Regions from separate parts of the Pectobacterium sp. 1950-15 genome, predicted to be linked through region 3. Evidence: predicted binding sites of a transcription regulator. Region 3 holds the regulator's gene; each other region holds the start of a gene.
The links. Region 3 encodes CRP, which controls carbon source genes, mostly activating them, when cyclic AMP is high. Its sites were predicted from a motif close to ATGTGANNNNNNTCACAT; they were not measured.
Positions count from the first base shown of each region.

Region 1 (6,115 bases), on a different contig from region 3:
GAGTTTCACCGCATCCGTTAACTGGTAGCTGGCTTCGTACTCTTCGACCAGCGCATCGATATCGCCTTTGGGTACGGCATCAACCACGGCGGTTAAATCACCCAGTCCCCAGGCGCTGACGGAATAACCGAACTGGATCTGCGCGCCGACTTTATCGCCTTCGGTGACCGCGACTTCACGCATGTTGTCACCAAATCGCGCGACCTTCAGCTGTTTACTTTCCTGAATGGCGGCAGCTACCCGCATCCATTTCCCGATACGGGCATGGGCGTTTTTATCCTGCCAGTGGCCGACGACTACCTGATGCGCTTGCCGCATCCGGGCGCCGATAAAGCCAAATTCGCGTCCGCCGTGCGCGGTCTGGTTCAGGTTCATGAAATCCATGTCCATGGTGTCCCACGGCACTTCGGCATTGAACTGGGTGTGGAATTGCAGCAGTGGTTTACTGAGTACGCTCAGGCCACCAATCCACATTTTGGCGGGAGAGAACGTATGCAGCCAGGTCAGCAGGCCGATACAGTTATCCTGATAGTTGGCATCGCGACACAGTGCCAAAATTTCGTCCGGTGTTTTCACCAGCGGTTTCAGCACCAATTTAACCGGTAGGTTCGCCTGTTGATTCAACCCGGCGACGACCTTTTCCGCGTTCTCTTTTACCTGACGCAACGTTTCCGGCCCGTAGAGGTGCTGGCTACCGATGACGAACCAGACTTCAAGCTGCTTAAAATGATCCATGATGACTCCTGTAACGTGATCCCCAGAGGGATAAAATTAGTTTTTTGCCGTAGACGTTGGGCTATAGGCCGGTTCCGCGAGGCGACACCACTGCTGATAGCGCGCATAAAGCTGCTGATAACGGGCAACGCGCTGGCTATCCGGCATTAAGGTGCGTTCTATACCGCTGGCCATATGCTGCTGTGCCGTTGGAATATCGCCGTGAACGCCGGCGGCGACGGCGGCAAAGATTGCCGCGCCAAGCGCACAGCACTGATCGGAGGCGACGATCTGCAAAGGACGATTCATCACGTCGGTACAGACTTGCATGATGACGGGGGATTTTCGTGCGATGCCGCCTAGTGCCAGCACGTTCTCGACGGGGACACCCTGATCTTCAAAGCATTCCATAATCGCGCGCGCGCCGAAGGCCGTCGCCGCAATAAAACCGCCGAATAGCGTGGGGGCATCAGTACCCAGATTGAGATCGGTAATCACGCCTTTTAGACGCTGATTGGCGAACGGCGTTCTACGGCCGTTAAACCAGTCCAGCACGACAGGCAGGTGATCCAGCGTGGGATTTTCCGCCCAACTGCGGGTAAGCCGTTCCAGCAGTTTGGCTTCCATCGCCTGTAATGACGTTTTGAGTTCGGGATGACCTTGCTCGGCATAGTCTTTCGCCGCTTCCTGTAACGACCAGCCCAGCAGCCGCCCAAACCAGGCGTACATGTCTCCGAAAGCGGATTGTCCGGCTTCGAGGCCGATATAGCCGGGAACAACGCTGCCGTCGACCTGCCCGCAAATACCGGCGATGGTGCGATCGGCAATGCGCGCGTCGTCGGCGATCAAAATGTCGCAAGTGGAGGTGCCAATCACTTTAACCAACGTATAAGGCTGTGCGCCTGCGCCGACGGTGCCGACATGGCAGTCAAACGCGCCGCCCGCCAGAATAACGGTCTCAGGAATACCGAGCCGCTGCGCCCATTCGGCGGTGATGGTGCCGACCGGCTGTTCGGCGGTCCAGGTATCGGTAAACAGCGGGTACTGTAATGTCTCGGTCAGGCAGGGATCGAGCGCGTGCAGGAAGTCTTTTGGCGGCAGTCCGCCCCAACTGGGGTGCCAGAGTGATTTATGCCCGGCGCTGCATCGACCACGGCGGATATCGGCAGGTGCCTGCGTGCCGGAAAGCAGGGCGGGCACCCAGTCGCACAGTTCTATCCAGGAGACCGCAGCCTGACGCACGGCGGCATCTTCACGCGAGACATGCAGGATTTTGGCCCAGAACCATTCGGACGAGTAAACGCCGCCAATATAACGGGTGTAATCCGGAAATTGGCCGCTCCGGCACAGCGTATTAATCGCTTCGGCTTCTTCTATTGCCGTGTGGTCTTTCCACAGCACAAACATCGCATTGGGGTTGTCCGCAAATTCGGGGCGCAGCGCAAGGATCTGACCGTGTTCATCAATCGGTGCGGGGGTGGAGCCGGTCGAGTCCACACCGATGCCGATGATGTGTTGCCGCTGTTCGTTCGTCAGACGGGAAACCACCACTTTAATCGCCTGTTCCAGCGATTCGATATAGTCCAGTGGATGGTGTCGGAACTGGTTGTTGGCAGGCTGACAATATTTACCCTCGCGCCAGCGGGGGTAGTAGACCACTTCTGTTTCCAGCTCTTGCCCGCTTTGGCAGTCAACGGCTAAGGCGCGTACCGAATCACTGCCGAAGTCGAGGCCAATCGTAATAGCGCCCGCACTCATGCTTTGCTCCTCATTAATCCCAGATCGTTGGTGTTTACGATAGGCAGGGAGAGGAGGAGGCGGTTAGGAGCGGTTAGCTGGAAGTATGTATTTTTCTGTCGCCAGCAGCCATTTTGTGAAGCCCGTCAAAGGTTAATGATTGGTTAAAATCGCTAAATGTATGTACAAACCTGTCATTGTTCCGGGATGTGATAAAGCTCTATATTCGGACCGAAAATAACGACTAAAACATAAAGCGTCTGAATGCTACTGAGTAAAGGATTGCGCTAAGTCTGTGTTTTTCCTTTATCCAGACCGGAAATACCTTACCCACAACGTGAACGTGTTTCAGCGTTGCTGGCGAACGAAAAGATAATTACACCGGAGAACATCATGCATAAATTCACTAAGGCGCTGGCAGCAATCGGGTTGGCTGCGGTTATGTCACAATCAGCTATGGCAGAGAACTTAAAGCTGGGATTTCTGGTTAAACAACCGGAAGAACCCTGGTTCCAGACCGAATGGAAATTCGCTGATAAAGCAGGAAAAGATCTCGGTTTTGATGTGATAAAAATTGCGGTTCCCGATGGGGAAAAGACCCTGAACGCGATTGACAGTCTGGCGGCCAGTGGAGCAAAAGGTTTCGTTATCTGTACGCCCGATCCGAAATTAGGGCCTGCCATTATGGCGAAAGCGCGCAGCTACGATCTGAAAGTGATCGCGGTTGACGATCAGTTTGTGAATGCCAAAGGCCAGCCGATGGATACCGTGCCGCTGGTGATGATGGCTGCTACCAAGATCGGTGAGCGTCAGGGGCAGGAACTGTATAAAGAAATGAACAAACGCGGCTGGAAAGTGGACGAAACGGCCGTGATGGCGATTACCGCGAACGAACTGGACACCGCGCGTCGCCGTACCTCGGGTTCTATGGATGCGCTGAAGGCCGCTGGCTTCCCGGAAAAACAGATCTATCAGGTACCGACCAAATCTAACGATATCCCCGGTGCATTTGATGCCGCTAACTCCATGCTGGTTCAGCACCCCGGTGTGAAAAACTGGCTGATTATCGGTATGAACGACAATACCGTATTGGGCGGCGTGCGTGCGACGGAAGGTCAGGGCTTTAAAGCCGAAAACGTGATTGGTATCGGTATCAACGGCGTGGATGCGGTCAGCGAGCTGTCCAAAGGTCAGGCAACAGGCTTCTTTGGTTCACTGCTGCCAAGCCCGGATATTCACGGCTACAAGAGTATCCAGATGCTGAATGACTGGGTCACCAAAGGCGTAGAACCCGAGAAATTTACCGAAGTGACCGATGTGGTGCTGATCACTCGTGACAACTTTAAGGTCGAACTGGAGAAAAAAGGCCTGATGTAATCACGCCTGATTTCGTAAAGACGCGGATAACGCCGATCGGCATGACGCTGGTCGACGTTATCCTGATCGAAGTTATCCGCGCTCTACCTGCATCGTTATGAGGAAACAGACATGACAGCACAGTCACCCTATTTGTCGTTTCATGGAATTGGCAAAGAATTTCCCGGTGTTAAGGCGCTTTCGGATATCAGTTTTGCCTGCCATGCCGGCCAGATCCATGCATTGATGGGGGAAAACGGAGCGGGCAAATCGACGCTGTTAAAGATCCTGAGCGGCAACTATTCTCCGTCAGCGGGTGAAATCCATATTCAGGGCAAACCTGTGCAGTTTACTAACACGATGGACGCCCTGAATGCGGGTGTTGCCATCATTTATCAGGAACTGCACCTGGTGCCGGAAATGACGGTCGCCGAGAACATCTATCTGGGGCAGTTGCCGCATAAATACGGCATGGTGAACTACTCGCTGCTGCGCTATGAAGCCAAGCTCCAGCTACAGCATCTGGGATTGGATATCGATCCTGATACCCCGCTGAAATACCTGTCTATCGGGCAATGGCAGATGGTGGAAATCGCCAAAGCGCTGGCCCGTAACGCCAAAATTATTGCTTTTGATGAACCGACCAGTTCGCTGTCTGCCCGTGAGATCGAGCAGCTTTTTCGCGTGATTACGGAATTGCGCAGCGAAGGCCGGGTCATTTTGTACGTTTCGCACCGAATGGAAGAAATTTTTGCGCTGAGCGATGCCATTACCGTGTTTAAAGATGGTCGCTATGTGCGCACGTTTGACGATATGCAGCAGGTGAACCATGAGTCGCTGGTACAGGCGATGGTAGGACGTAACCTGGGGGATATCTATGGCTATGCGCCGCGTCCGCACGGCGAAGAGCGTTTGACGCTGAAAGACGTAAAAGCGCCGGGCGTGAAATCCACCGTGTCCCTGAACGTGAAGCAGGGGGAAATTGTCGGGCTATTTGGTCTGGTAGGCGCTGGACGCAGCGAGCTGATGAAAGGGCTGTTTGGTGCGACAAAAATCACCGGCGGTCAGGTGCTGCTGGATGGTAAGCCGCTGGTGGTGAATTCCCCCATCGATGCGATTCGTCAGGGCGTGATGCTCTGCCCTGAAGATCGTAAGGCGGACGGTATCATTCCTGTCCACTCGGTGCGTGACAACATCAATATCAGTGCGCGGCGTAAGAGCCTGAAAGCCGGTTTTATTATTAATAATCAGTGGGAAGCGGATAACGCCTCGAAACGGATTGCGGCGCTGAATATTAAAACGCCGTCCGATGAACAGCTGATTATGAATCTTTCCGGCGGTAACCAGCAGAAAGCCATTCTTGGCCGCTGGCTGTCCGAGGAGATGAAGGTCATTTTGCTCGATGAGCCCACGCGCGGCATTGACGTCGGCGCGAAGCACGAAATTTATCATGTCATCTATGAACTGGCGAATCAGGGGATCGCGGTGCTGTTTGCCTCCAGCGATTTACCAGAAGTGCTTGGGCTGGCCGACCGGATTATCGTCATGCGCGAAGGGGCTATCTCCGGCGAGCTGCTGCATGCCGATGCCACAGAGCAGAAGGTGCTCAGTCTGGCTATGTTACGAACCCCCGATATCGAATCTGCGGTTGCCTGACCGCGAAGGAGCAAAATAATGTCAACGGTTACGTCTGCAACCTCAGAGAAGAAGAACAGCAGTTCGGGATTATCCCGCATTTGGGATAACTACGGCATGCTGGTGGTGTTTGCCGTGCTGTTTATTGGCTGTGCAATTTTTGTCCCGAATTTCGCGACGTTTATCAATATGAAAGGGCTGGGGTTAGCGATCTCGATGTCCGGTATGGTGGCCTGCGGGATGCTGTTCTGTCTGGCTTCTGGCGATTTCGACCTGTCGGTGGCCTCCATCATCGCCTGTGCCGGGGTAGCCACGGCGGTAGTGATCAATATCAGCGAAAGCCTGTGGATCGGTGTCAGTGCCGGACTGCTGCTGGGCGTGGCGTTCGGTTTGCTCAATGGGTTTGTGATTGCCCGTTTAAAGATCAACGCGCTGATCACCACGCTGGCGACGATGCAGATTGCGCGTGGTCTGGCGTACATCATTTCCGATGGTAAAGCGGTAGGGATTGAAGATGAGCGTTTCTTCGCGCTGGGCTATGCCAACTGGCTGGGCTTGCCTGCGCCAATCTGGATCACCATCGGCTGCATGATTCTGTTTGGGCTGCTGCTGAACAAAACCACGTTTGGCCGCAATACGCTGGCGATTGGGGGCAATGAAGAAGCGGCGCGTC
Region 1 covers NZ_JBBBQR010000012.1:42,954-49,068, reverse strand. The annotation lists gene araA (L-arabinose isomerase) at 1-735, opposite strand, end outside; gene WCT94_RS14295 (ribulokinase) at 772-2,472, opposite strand; gene WCT94_RS14290 (arabinose ABC transporter substrate-binding protein) at 2,845-3,828, shown strand; gene araG (L-arabinose ABC transporter ATP-binding protein AraG) at 3,940-5,463, shown strand; gene araH (L-arabinose ABC transporter permease AraH) at 5,482-6,115, shown strand, end outside.
Region 1: WCT94_RS14290 (arabinose ABC transporter substrate-binding protein) is a predicted target of CRP. The motif match lies at 2,659-2,676, and genes of this name have one in related genera.

Region 2 (6,115 bases), on a different contig from region 3:
TAAAAATAAAATTACATAAACGTACAGTCACTAATACGCGTGTTCGTTCACACCGTGTTTTTTACTTGCACTGGCAGAGGGTTAAATTTGATGGATAATCAACAAACGGACGGCACGCTAAAACGTGGTTTGAAAAACCGTCATATTCAGTTGATTGCCTTGGGTGGCGCGGTAGGTACTGGCCTCTTTCTTGGTATTGCGCAAACAATCAAAATGGCAGGGCCATCGGTCCTGCTAGGCTATGCGATTGGCGGGCTGATCGCGTTTCTCATTATGCGTCAGTTGGGCGAGATGGTGGTTGAAGAGCCGGTAGCCGGATCGTTCAGCCACTTTGCCTATAAATACTGGGGCGATTTCGCTGGATTTGCATCGGGATGGAACTACTGGGTGCTGTATGTTCTGGTCGCGATGGCCGAGCTCAGCGCCGTGGGAATTTACGTCCAGTATTGGTGGCCAGATATTCCGACCTGGGTGTCCGCTGCCGTGTTCTTCCTGCTGATTAACGCCATCAATCTGGCAAACGTCAAAGTCTACGGTGAGATGGAGTTCTGGTTTGCCATCATCAAAGTCGCCGCGATTATTGGCATGATCGTCTTTGGCGGCTGGCTGCTGCTCAGCGGCACGGGCGGGCCGGAAGCCACTGTGACCAACCTGTGGGCGCAGGGCGGGTTCTTCCCGAACGGCATGCTCGGCCTGGTGATGGCGATGGCTGTTATCATGTTCTCATTTGGCGGCCTGGAACTGGTGGGGATTACCGCCGCAGAAGCGGATGACCCAGAGAAAAGCATTCCACGCGCGACCAATCAGGTGATCTACCGCATCCTGATTTTCTACATCGGCTCGCTCGCTATCCTGCTGTCACTTTACCCGTGGGGCAAGGTTGTAGAAGGCGGTAGCCCATTCGTCATGATCTTCCATGAACTGAACAGCAACGTCGTGGCGACGGTGCTGAACATCGTGGTACTGACCGCAGCGCTGTCCGTTTATAACAGCTGTGTGTACTGCAACAGCCGCATGCTGTTCGGTCTGGCGAAACAGGGGAATGGGCCGAAAGTGCTGGAAACTGTCGACGGCCGTGGCGTTCCGGTTGTCGCTATCGGTATCTCCGCGCTGGCGACAGCGCTGTGCGTGCTGATCAACTACCTCATTCCAGGTAAAGCCTTCGAGCTGTTGATGGCGCTGGTCGTGTCCGCGCTTGTGATTAACTGGGCGATGATCAGTCTGGCGCACCTGAAGTTCCGTGCGCAAAAAGACAAAGAAGGTGCGGTGACCAAGTTTAAGGCGCTGTTTTACCCGCTGGGTAACTACCTCTGCCTGCTGTTCCTGGCTGGTATACTGGTCATCATGTTCCTGACACCGGGCATTCAGATTTCCGTTCTGCTGATTCCAGTCTGGCTGGTGATTCTGGGCGTGGGTTACTTCATCAAAAAGAAAAACCAGGCGAATTAAGTCGTTACAGCGTTTACCCCGTCCTTTTCCATGGCCGACTCTGTCGGCCATTATTTTTCCTACCAACCCACAACAAACATCACACCAACGCACCGTATATCGTCAAAATCGCGACCACAACCACCAGCACCAGCGTCACCTTTTTAGCCAGCGTCACGGCGGCTTTCGGTGTCTCTACGGGCTCAATGTGGGGTTCACGCGCGAGAGAAAATTGGGCCAACTGCGTTAACACCCAATATTGCGAGCTGCGAAAATCTCCCAGCGAGGCGAACCAGGCGGGCAGCGCCTTTTCGCCATGCCCCAGCAAAGCGTAAGCGGCACCGGCCAAACGCGCAGGAATCCAGTCAAGCCAATGCAGCAAGCTATCAACACCAGACTGCGCGCGCTCCAGCGGAGTATGGTGGCGAGCAAGCCAGGTCTGTCTGGCGCGCAAAAATGCATATCCCATCAGCGCAATCGGCCCGTATGGCCCGGCTGCGATGAACCAGAACAGCGGGGCTAAATAAAAGCGGAAATTGATCCACAGCAGCGCGTTTTGCAGCTCTTTCAACTGCTCGCTTTCGCTCGTGCCAACGGGCAGACCGTGAATCAACGCCAGTTCTGCCGCCATTTCCCGACTGGCATCCGCCTCACCGCGCTGCGCGGCCTGCAAATAGCGCCGATAGTGCTGACGAATTTCACCCGCGCCAACGCACATCAGGCTGATAACAATCCACAACAGAAGAGAAATCAGGCCGAACAAAATGCCGCTGGTGAGCCATAGCAGCCCCGCCACGATGCCCATGCTGCACAATGTCAGGAACAGCGTTTGAAATAAAGACGGGGATGAAACGTGCCGGAACACGGCTTCAAGTCGATGATCGATCTGCCAGTGCTCCCCCTGTTTGAACAAGCGCTCCCAGGCCAACGTAAGCAACAGTGTAAACAGCGTCATTAATCTAGGCTCCCTTTGTTCTCTGTTCAGTTTTCTTGTAGCTGACGATGATAGCCATCCCAGTCAAATGCCGGGCCGGGATCGGTTTTACGGCCCGGAGCGATGTCGCTGTGTCCGGTAATTCGCGATAAAGTGATGGGGTAAACCCGCATTAATAGGCGTGTAATCGCCACCAGAGAGTGATATTGCTCCATGGTAAAAGGCAGCGTATCCGTCCCTTCCAACTCAATGCCAATAGAGAAATCGTTACAGCGTTCGCGACCTTCAAACACCGACACTCCGGCATGCCAGGCACGCTGATCGAACGACACATACTGCGTAATTTGCCCGTCGCGGCGAATCAGGCAGTGTGCCGCAACGCGTAAATGAGAAATATCAGCGAAATAGGGATGCGCGGTGGGATCCAACGTCGCCGTAAATAGTTGATCAATATAGGGGCCGCCAAACTCGCCGGGCGGCAGACTGATATTGTGGATCACCAGTAAGGAAGGCACCTCATTATTCGGACGGCCATCATAATGTGCTGAAGGCGTGTGTGTAATGTCGGATAACCAGCCATTTTCCAAAAGCATCGGCGATAACCTCGCATCGTGTCGTTTGCCGGCTGAATCAGGCGAAAAATCAATTTCAGGAGTAAAAACAACGTCAGTGTAAAAACAATTGTAGCCAAAAGTCCTTGTATCCAAGATACCATGTTTCGCGCCATCCTATCTATCCAACCGGATATCAATAGGTTTTACCATTCGTTTTGTGATGTTACCTTCGCTTTCCTGTCTGCATCCTCTCCTAACACCCTTTTCGTCAGGTGAAATCCCCAACACCATAATGTGATTAAAATCACATTACAAATGTAATAGCGCAATAAAAGGCAATCGTTTTCGTGCATTGCGTCTATTTTTACTTAAAATGCATGACAAAATTATCTTCTGATTTTTTTAGATATTACCAAAACTTATTCCGCGCTCTTACGCACGACGTAAATAACGTCTAACACAATGGTACTTAACATGAAGAAAACTTTCGCAGCAGGCGCTTTGCTCGCACTGTCATGCTCAATGCCTGTTCTTGCCGACAGCAATAAAGCCGAATACCTCTCCGACTGGTGGCATCAGAGCATTAACGTCGTCGGCAGCGCCCACACACGTTTTGGACCGCAACTGAACAGTACGACCTATCTGGAATACGAAGCGTTTGCGCGTAAAGACTGGTTCGATTTCTACGGCTACGCCGATGCGCCAAAGTTCTTTGGTGGCGATCCCGCTAGCCGCGGTATTTGGGACAAAGGCTCTCCGCTGTTTGTCGAGATCGAACCACGCTTCTCCATTGATAAACTGACAGGAGCTGACCTGAGCTTTGGTCCGTTTAAAGAGTGGTACATCGCCAATAACGTTATTTACGATCAGGGTCGCAACAGCGGTTCACGCCAGAGCACCTGGTACATGGGCTTAGGCACCGATATTGATACCGGCACCGACCTGTCTCTGTCACTGAACGGCTATGCCAAATACCAATGGCAAAACTACGGCGCCGCTAATGAAAACGAGTGGGACGGCTACCGCGTAAAAGTGAAATACTCTTACCCACTTGGATCAATGCTGGGCGGCAACGTCTCGTATATCAGCTTCACCAATTTCGATTTTGGCTCAGAGCTGCGTGATAAATCGAATGCAAGCCGCACCAACAATTCCATTGCCTCCAGCCATATTCTGGCGCTGGGCTACGACCACTGGCACTACTCTTTCGTCGCACGTTATTTCCATAACGGCGGTCAATGGGCTGATGGCGCAGAACTCAATTTCGGCAAAGGCCCGTTTGAAGTGAAATCTACTGGCTGGGGATACTATCTGGTCGTCGGTTATAACTTCTAAAACCGCATGTCCCTTTCCGGTGGCCACGGATGTTCGCCGGAAGGTTAATAACAGTAACAGTTTGAATTGTAATAATTATTCATTCTGGATGTCCTGATATAAACAAGGTAGCATAGACATCCGAATCCCCCTTCGGAGTTTTGTCATGTCAACGCGTCGCTACAGTCAGGAACAACGCCAACAAGCCTTGCTTGCTCGTATTGCACAAGATATCCCCGCCAGTGTGCAACTGGCATTGCGTGAAGATTTAGGTGGCATCGTCGATGCTAATCAAGACATTACCGCGCTTCTGTTACCCGACAACGAGACCGTCAGCGCACGCATTATCACGCGTGAAGCGGGCATATTCTGCGGTGCGCGTTGGCTTGAAGAAGTCTTTTCTCAATTGGGCAACACGACAACGATCGTCTGGCACGTCGCCGATGGCGATGCCATCACCCCCAACCAAGCGCTATGTGACATCACGGGGCCGGCCAAACAGCTTCTGACCGGCGAACGCACGGCGCTGAATTTCCTGCAAACGCTGTCAGGCGTCGCAACGGAAGTCAGCCGCTATGTCGCGGTATTGCAGGGAACGCGCACTCGGCTGCTGGATACACGTAAAACGTTGCCAGGACTGCGAACCGCACTGAAATACGCCGTATCATGCGGCGGTGGAGATAACCATCGGCTCGGCCTATCCGATGCTTTCCTGATCAAGGAAAACCATATCATCGCCGCTGGCTCAATCAAAAATGCGGTCGAAAAAGCACAGTCTCTGCGCAGTGATGTTCCGGTAGAGGTTGAGGTCGAATCACTGGATGAATTACAGCAGGCGCTGGACGCAGGTGCCGATATCATCATGCTGGATAATTTCAGTCTGGATAACATCCGGGAAGCCGTTAACACCACACAAGGCCGCGCACTGCTGGAGATATCCGGTAATGTCACCCTCGACACGCTGCGTGGCTATGCGGAAACCGGCGTGGACTATATCTCGGTGGGGGCGCTCACCAAGCACGTACAAGCGCTGGATTTATCCATGCGTTTTATCTAAGCGTTTTTTTCTTTCCGACGAGGTGCCCTCTCGCACCTCGTTCTCGTTTATTTATCTCATATTTCCCCATAACACCGTCACGATACGATCTTCCTGCCCTGCGCAAATGTTCTGCCCTGATAGCAAGAAAATTGCGCCTCTGCTCGCAAAAAATTTTTCAACGCTCTGCAAATATCTAAAAACATGTCGTAGCGCTTTCCTATTTTCATTTCCTCCGCTAGCCAGCCTTCACACCCTTTTCTATGCTGCCAGCCGTCCGTATGTATTTATGCGCCACCCTATTTATGCGCCACAACAGGGAAATCAACATGACCACACAACAAGGATTCACACTGATTGAACTGATGATCGTCATTGCGATCGTCGCCATCCTCAGCGCCATTGGCGTTCCCGCCTATCAAGGCTATCTGCAAAAAGCGGCGCTGACGGACATGCTGCAAACCATGGTGTCTTATAAAACACCGGTCGATCTCTGCGGTCTGGAAAATGCCGCCTTTACCGCCTGTAGCGCAGGTAATCAGGGGATTCCAGGCAGTAAATCTTCACGCTATGTCAGCGCCGTTAGCGTCGCCCAAGGGGTAATTACGCTGACCGGACAATCCACTCTGCAAGGGCTACGCGTTATTCTGACGCCAATGTGGGATAGCGAAACCGGCGCCTCACGCTGGACGAAAAACTGTGCCACAGATAACGGCGCAGAGAGCCTGCAAGCCGCTTGTCAGGACGTTTTCCGTTTCGATAATACGGCAGGTTAATCATGACAGACTCCTCCTCCGCCTCCGAGCATACGCTCAGCGAACTACAGACACTGTGCCGACGTTATCAGGC
Region 2 covers NZ_JBBBQR010000023.1:40,620-46,734, reverse strand. The annotation lists gene WCT94_RS19265 (amino acid permease) at 91-1,449, shown strand; gene ampE (beta-lactamase regulator AmpE) at 1,529-2,383, opposite strand; gene ampD (1,6-anhydro-N-acetylmuramyl-L-alanine amidase AmpD) at 2,410-2,955, opposite strand; gene WCT94_RS19250 (nucleoside-specific channel-forming protein Tsx) at 3,391-4,251, shown strand; gene nadC (carboxylating nicotinate-nucleotide diphosphorylase) at 4,397-5,287, shown strand; gene ppdD (prepilin peptidase-dependent pilin) at 5,596-6,042, shown strand; gene gspE (type II secretion system protein GspE) at 6,045-6,115, shown strand, end outside.
Region 2: WCT94_RS19250 (nucleoside-specific channel-forming protein Tsx) is a predicted target of CRP. The motif match lies at 3,209-3,226, and genes of this name have one in related genera.

Region 3 (6,115 bases):
GCAGTTCCCAGGTACCGAAGTTGGAGTCATCATTACGTGCGGTCACTGGGTTGAGCGCATTTTCGAACCAGTTGCTTTCGATCAGTGCAATCCCTTTCTGACGAACGTTAAAGCCTGAACTTTTGATGCCATCATACAGGTTGTTGTACGCGTGAACCTGACCACCACGTTGCAGCGGCAGACGTGAGTTAACATCGCTGTAAATGTTGTGATGGTAAGTCAGGTTACGGCCCGTATCTGTGTTGCTTGAACCGCTCAGACCCACTTTTTTCACGCCATGGATGTAGTTATATGACACTGTGACGTTGGTTGAGGCTTTCTTGATATCGACAGCCGATTCAAAGGTCGTGTCGTTGTCTGGTGTACCGGCACATTCGAAATTCTTGGCGAAAATCTCGTTGTGGTCGATCCAGACGTTCGGCGAGTTATCAATACGGATAGCATCACCATCTTTTGCTCCGCCAGGCATATAACCGAAACGCATGTTACGCACGACAACGTTGGAAGAGTTTACAATCCAGATACCAAAGTTAGCGGAAGAACCGTTGGTCCCGAGGATGGTGAGCCCTTTGGTGAACTCTTTGACTTCTACGCCGCGCGGATCTTTGCTCCATTGGCCGCAGATGTTGGCTTCAGCCGCTTTGATTAACGCATCTTCATTACCGTTATAGGTGATGACGAGTGGGTAGGCGCCGCCTTTGACCGCTTTACCGCTTGAGTCCTTTTTCGCTGCCTCAATGATATCGACGATCTCTTGCAAAGAACGTGCGGTTTTTTTCACTGCGCCGGAAACATCGCCGCCGTCAGTGGTGGCATAACCCCCCGTATTTGCCGCCATTGTTGGTTGGGCTGCGAGCAGCAACAGTCCTGCAGCTGCAGAAGGCAGTAGGTATTTCATTGTGTACTCTCCTTGACATAGAATTTTTTGGGTATTTATCGCTACACACCCTGTGTAAATAAGAAGGCTGTTTCAACAAAAATGAAATTAAGGTTTGTCTATAAAGCCGTGCCTAGTGTTATCATAAAAAATAAACAATTCAATATGAGGTGAAAAATATATTGATTAAATAAAAGAGGACAACTGATGAGATTTGTGTTCATTACTTTTAAATAGAAACTAATTTCTATTTAAAATCATTAAAAATCAATTATTTAATTTTCACCCTCTCTTTTTATTCAATGTGAATTCTTTATTTTTATCCATTCTGAACTTGGGGGGTTATTCACTTGGTTCGCAACTGTGATCGCCGTCAAAAGTTAAAAATAAATATCGATTATAAAAATAACATCGTGGTTTTTTTATGCCCGTAGAAAAAAACTTAATTAATTCATAAGGAATTTTTGGTTATTATTTTTTTTGTTAAAAATGATTTCAAAGAAATCGTTTTCTATAGGAATGAATAATAAATATTACCTATTAATAAAGATGCTTATTACAGAAATAAATCATTTATGATCGGTATAATTATTATCGTGCTAATTTATTGCGTAGGGATAGCGCGCCTTTTATCTTTGCTGGCGACAAGGTCTGGGTGCCTGGCACGAATTTCATGTATGTTAGTACGGCTTTCCTGACTAACTGTGCAATAAATATGCTACTGATTATCGATAACTACGATTCCTTTACCTACAACCTTTACCAATACTTTTGTGAGCTTGGCGCACAGGTCGTGGTGAAGCGTAATGATGAACTGACGCTGCGTGAGATTGAACAGCTTGCGCCTGAGCGATTGGTGATTTCACCGGGTCCTTGCACGCCGGATGAGGCGGGCATTTCACTGACTGCAATTCGTTACTTTGCCGATAAATTGCCTATTCTGGGCGTGTGTCTTGGCCATCAGGCGATGGGGCAGACGTTCGGCGCGCGTGTGGTGCGGGCACGGCAGGTTATGCATGGGAAAACCTCTGCGATTGCGCACAGCAATACAGGGGTTTTTGCGGGGCTCGCTCAGCCCTTGACGGTGACTCGCTATCATTCACTTATCATTGATGCAGCTTCGCTACCCGATTGCTTTGAGGTTACAGCCTGGAGCGAACATGAAGGCAAGCGAGATGAGATTATGGGGATCCGTCATCGCTCACTGCCGCTTGAAGGCGTGCAGTTTCACCCAGAGAGTATTCTTAGCCAGCAAGGGCATCAGCTTTTGGATAATTTCCTTAAAATTTAGCTATATAGAAAGTTATTCTCTCTAGTAGCCGATTTAATATTGCCTGTAATTGATTTTTTATGCATATTTATTGACTATATTTTCATTCTAACGTGATGGATAGCAGAGTGAGGCAGCAAATGGCAGCAGAGCAGAAAGCAGTGACACGGGATACTCACGATAAAGTGATTTTGCCGGTTTATGCACCCGCGAAATTTGTACCAGTGAAAGGTAAAGGGAGTCGCGTCTGGGATCAGGACGGCCGTGAGTATATCGATTTCTCCGGTGGCATTGCGGTTACGGCACTGGGCCACTGCCATCCTGCACTGGTTAATGCATTGCAGCAGCAGGGTGAAAAACTGTGGCACACCAGCAATATTTTCACCAACGAACCTGCACTACGCCTCGCCAGCAAATTGATTGATGCCACTTTTGCCGATCGTGTGTTCTTTGTTAACTCCGGTGCTGAGGCTAACGAAGCCGCATTTAAACTGGCGCGTCACTATGCGGTTAAACGCCATAGCCCGTATAAAACCAAGATTATCGCCTTCTACAATGCGTTTCATGGTCGGACGCTGTTCACCGTCTCGGTTGGCGGACAGCCTAAATATGCCGATGGTTTCGGACCTAAGCCTGCGGATATTGTCCATGTTCCTTTCAACGATCTGGCTGCGGTCAAAGCAGTGATGGACGATCACACCTGCGCAGTCGTACTGGAGCCGATTCAGGGCGAGGGCGGTATTACGCCTGCTACGCCTGAGTTCTTGCAAGGCGTTCGCGATCTGTGCGATCAGCACAAGGCGCTGCTGGTATTTGATGAAGTGCAGAGTGGGATGGGGCGTACCGGTAAATTATTCAGCTACATGCACTACGGTATTACGCCGGATATTCTCACCACCGCTAAAGCGTTGGGCGGTGGATTCCCGATTAGCGCGATGCTGACGACGGAAGAAATCGCCTCTGTGATGACGGTTGGGGTACACGGCACCACTTATGGCGGCAACCCGCTGGCCTGTGCGGTGGCCGAAGCCGCGCTGGATATCATTAACACGCCGGAAGTGCTGTCAGGCGTGGCAGATCGGCACGATCGTTTTGTTAGTGAGCTTGAGAAAATTAACCAGCAGTACGCTGTATTCGAGCAGGTTCGCGGTATGGGGCTACTGCTGGGGGCAGAGCTGAAGCCGCAGTGGCATGGCCGCGCGGGCGAGTTTCTGGCTGCTGCAACAGCGCAGGGTCTGATGGTGCTGATGGCAGGGCCGAACGTCATCCGCTTTGTGCCGTCTTTGATCATTGATGAAGACGATATTGTGCAGGGGATGGCGAAGTTCGCCAAAGCCGTCGCACAGGTGGTTAACGCAGCGAACTGAGTTATTCTCTCAACGTTGCTGCGATGGCTGTAAGGTGGCGGGCAGGAAGCTCGCCATAAAAAAACGTAGGGAACGTTTTTCAACGTCGCTTGCGACGGCCCGTAGGGTGGCGAGCAGGACGCTCGCCATAAAAAAAAGCGTGAGGCCGAGGCTTCACGCTTTTTTATTGGTAGGGTACAGCGACAGGGATTTAGCGAGTGCCGTAAACGACAATCGTTTTACCGTGCGCAGAGATCAGGTTCTGGTCTTCTAACATTTTCAGAATGCGGCCCACGGTTTCACGCGAGCAGCCAACGATTTGCCCAATTTCCTGACGGGTAATTTTTATTTGCATGCCATCTGGATGCGTCATGGCATCAGGTTGTTTGGCCAGGTTGAGTAGGGTTTGGGCAATACGGCCGGTTACATCAAGGAAGGCGAGGTTGCCGACTTTCTCTGAGGTAACCTGGAGTCTGCTTGCCATTTGTGCAGACAGGCGCATGAGAATATCAGGGTTAACCTGGATGAGCTGGCGGAATTTTTTATAGGAGATTTCAGCCACTTCACAGGCGGTTTTTGCCCGCACCCAAGCGCTGCGTTCCTGACCTTCTTCAAACAGGCCGAGCTCGCCGATGAAATCGCCCTGATTGAGGTAGGAAAGAATCATTTCCTTGCCTTCTTCATCTTTGATTAGCACTGCGACAGAGCCTTTCACGATGTAGTAAAGCGTTTCTGCTTTTTCACCTTGGTGAATAAGCGTGCTCTTCGATGGATACTTGTGGATATGACAATGGGAAAGGAACCATTCGAGAGTTGGGTCTGTCTGCGGTTTGCCGAGAACCATTCGCTATCATCCTCTGTTGTAATTCACTGCGCAAATTACAGGGGTCAGAGTTCCCTGTACGGCGTGTTTAACTGCTAAAAAATAAAATTCAGTCTAGGCAGAATGACGTCAGGGAATATACTGGAACCACTGTACCCTTGATTTTCCGGTTGCTGCCTTGCTGCAACGTAAACGTGGCTGGGTATATCTGGCTACGTCATCATCTTCTTCGTTTCTGGCTTTGTCCAGAAAAGGTCTATTCTATTTTCGTTTTAACACAGCTTTAAGGACGTGTCTTGTGTTGTCTCGCTTCAGCATGACAAAGCTCTGATTAACGCTGGTTTTTGTACAGTAACGGTATAAATTTTCAAAAAATTTTTAGTGGAGAGGCACCATGCAGGCACGGGTAAAATGGGTTGAAGGCTTAACGTTTTTGGGCGAATCCGCATCAGGGCACCAGATCTTGATGGACGGCAATTCCGGCGATAAAGCGCCCAGTCCGATGGAAATGGTGTTGATGTCAGTGGGGGGATGCAGCGCGATTGATGTGGTGTCGATTCTGCAAAAAGGTCGTAACGATGTGGCGGATTGTGAAGTGAAATTGACGTCAGAGCGCCGGTCTGAAGCGCCGCGTTTATTTACCCATATTAATCTGCATTTTATCGTTACGGGGAAAGGGCTGACCGACAAAGCCGTCGAGCGCGCGGTCACTCTGTCTGCGGAAAAATACTGCTCTGTGGCACTGATGCTGGGCAAAGCCGTTGAGGTAACGCACAGCCACGAAATTAGAGTGTTGGAATAATCCCTCTCTCTGGGCACTAGTTCTGTTCACTTAAGCCTGTTATTAGGGGAAACACAGGGGGAGGTCCCCGTAGGGAGGCCTCATCCCTGTGGTCGCCCCGTGTCTCTCGATGCTTATTCGATGGTTTTCCCTTCCATTAACCGCTGCACCAGCGGTGCCATGATGAGCTCCATCGCCAGCCCCATTTTCCCGCCGGGAACGACCAACGTGTTGATGTGGGAGATAAATGAGCCCTGCAACATGGCGAGCAGATAGGGATAATCAATGTTATCCAACCCCTGAAAGTGAATCACGACGAAGCTTTCGTCCAGCGAGGGAATCGATTTAGCGGCGAACGGGTTGGAGGTGTCCACGGTAGGTACGCGCTGGAAGTTGATGTGCGTACGAGAGAACTGTGGGGTGATGTAGGTGATGTAGTCTTCCATTGAGCGGACGACGGAATCCATCACCGCTTCACGCGAGTGGCCGCGCTCATTAACGTCACGAATCAGCTTTTGAATCCATTCCAGGTTGACGATTGGCACCACGCCGACGAGCAGATCGACATGCTGTGCCACGTCGTTTTGCTCGGTGACTACGCCGCCGTGCAGCCCTTCATAAAACAGGATGTCGGTAGGTTCCGGCATCGGCTCCCACGGCGTGAATGTTCCGGGAACCTGATTATAGGGGATAGCTTCATCGTAAGTATGAAGGTATTTACGCGTCTGGCCGCGGCCGTGTAGGCCATATTCGATAAACGACTGTTCCAGCAGGCTGAAGTCATTCGCTTCCGGGCCGAAGTAGCTGATGTGGCGCCCTAAATCACGCGCTTTGCGAATCGCCATGTCCATTTCCGGGCGGGTATAGCGGTGAAAGCTATCGCCTTCCAACTGGGCGGCACGTAGGTCAAACTGCTGAAAAATCTTACGGAAGGCCAGACTGGTTGTCGTGGTTCCCGCCCCGCTGGAGCCGGTAACCGCAATGATCGGATGCTGATGTGACATAAGATGCGTAACTC
Region 3 covers NZ_JBBBQR010000008.1:212,751-218,865, forward strand. The annotation lists gene pelA (pectate lyase PelA) at 1-898, opposite strand, end outside; gene WCT94_RS11540 (aminodeoxychorismate synthase component II) at 1,593-2,168, shown strand; gene argD (bifunctional acetylornithine/succinyldiaminopimelate transaminase) at 2,288-3,514, shown strand; gene crp (cAMP-activated global transcriptional regulator CRP) at 3,705-4,337, opposite strand; gene WCT94_RS11555 (OsmC family protein) at 4,711-5,118, shown strand; gene WCT94_RS11560 (phosphoribulokinase) at 5,232-6,101, opposite strand.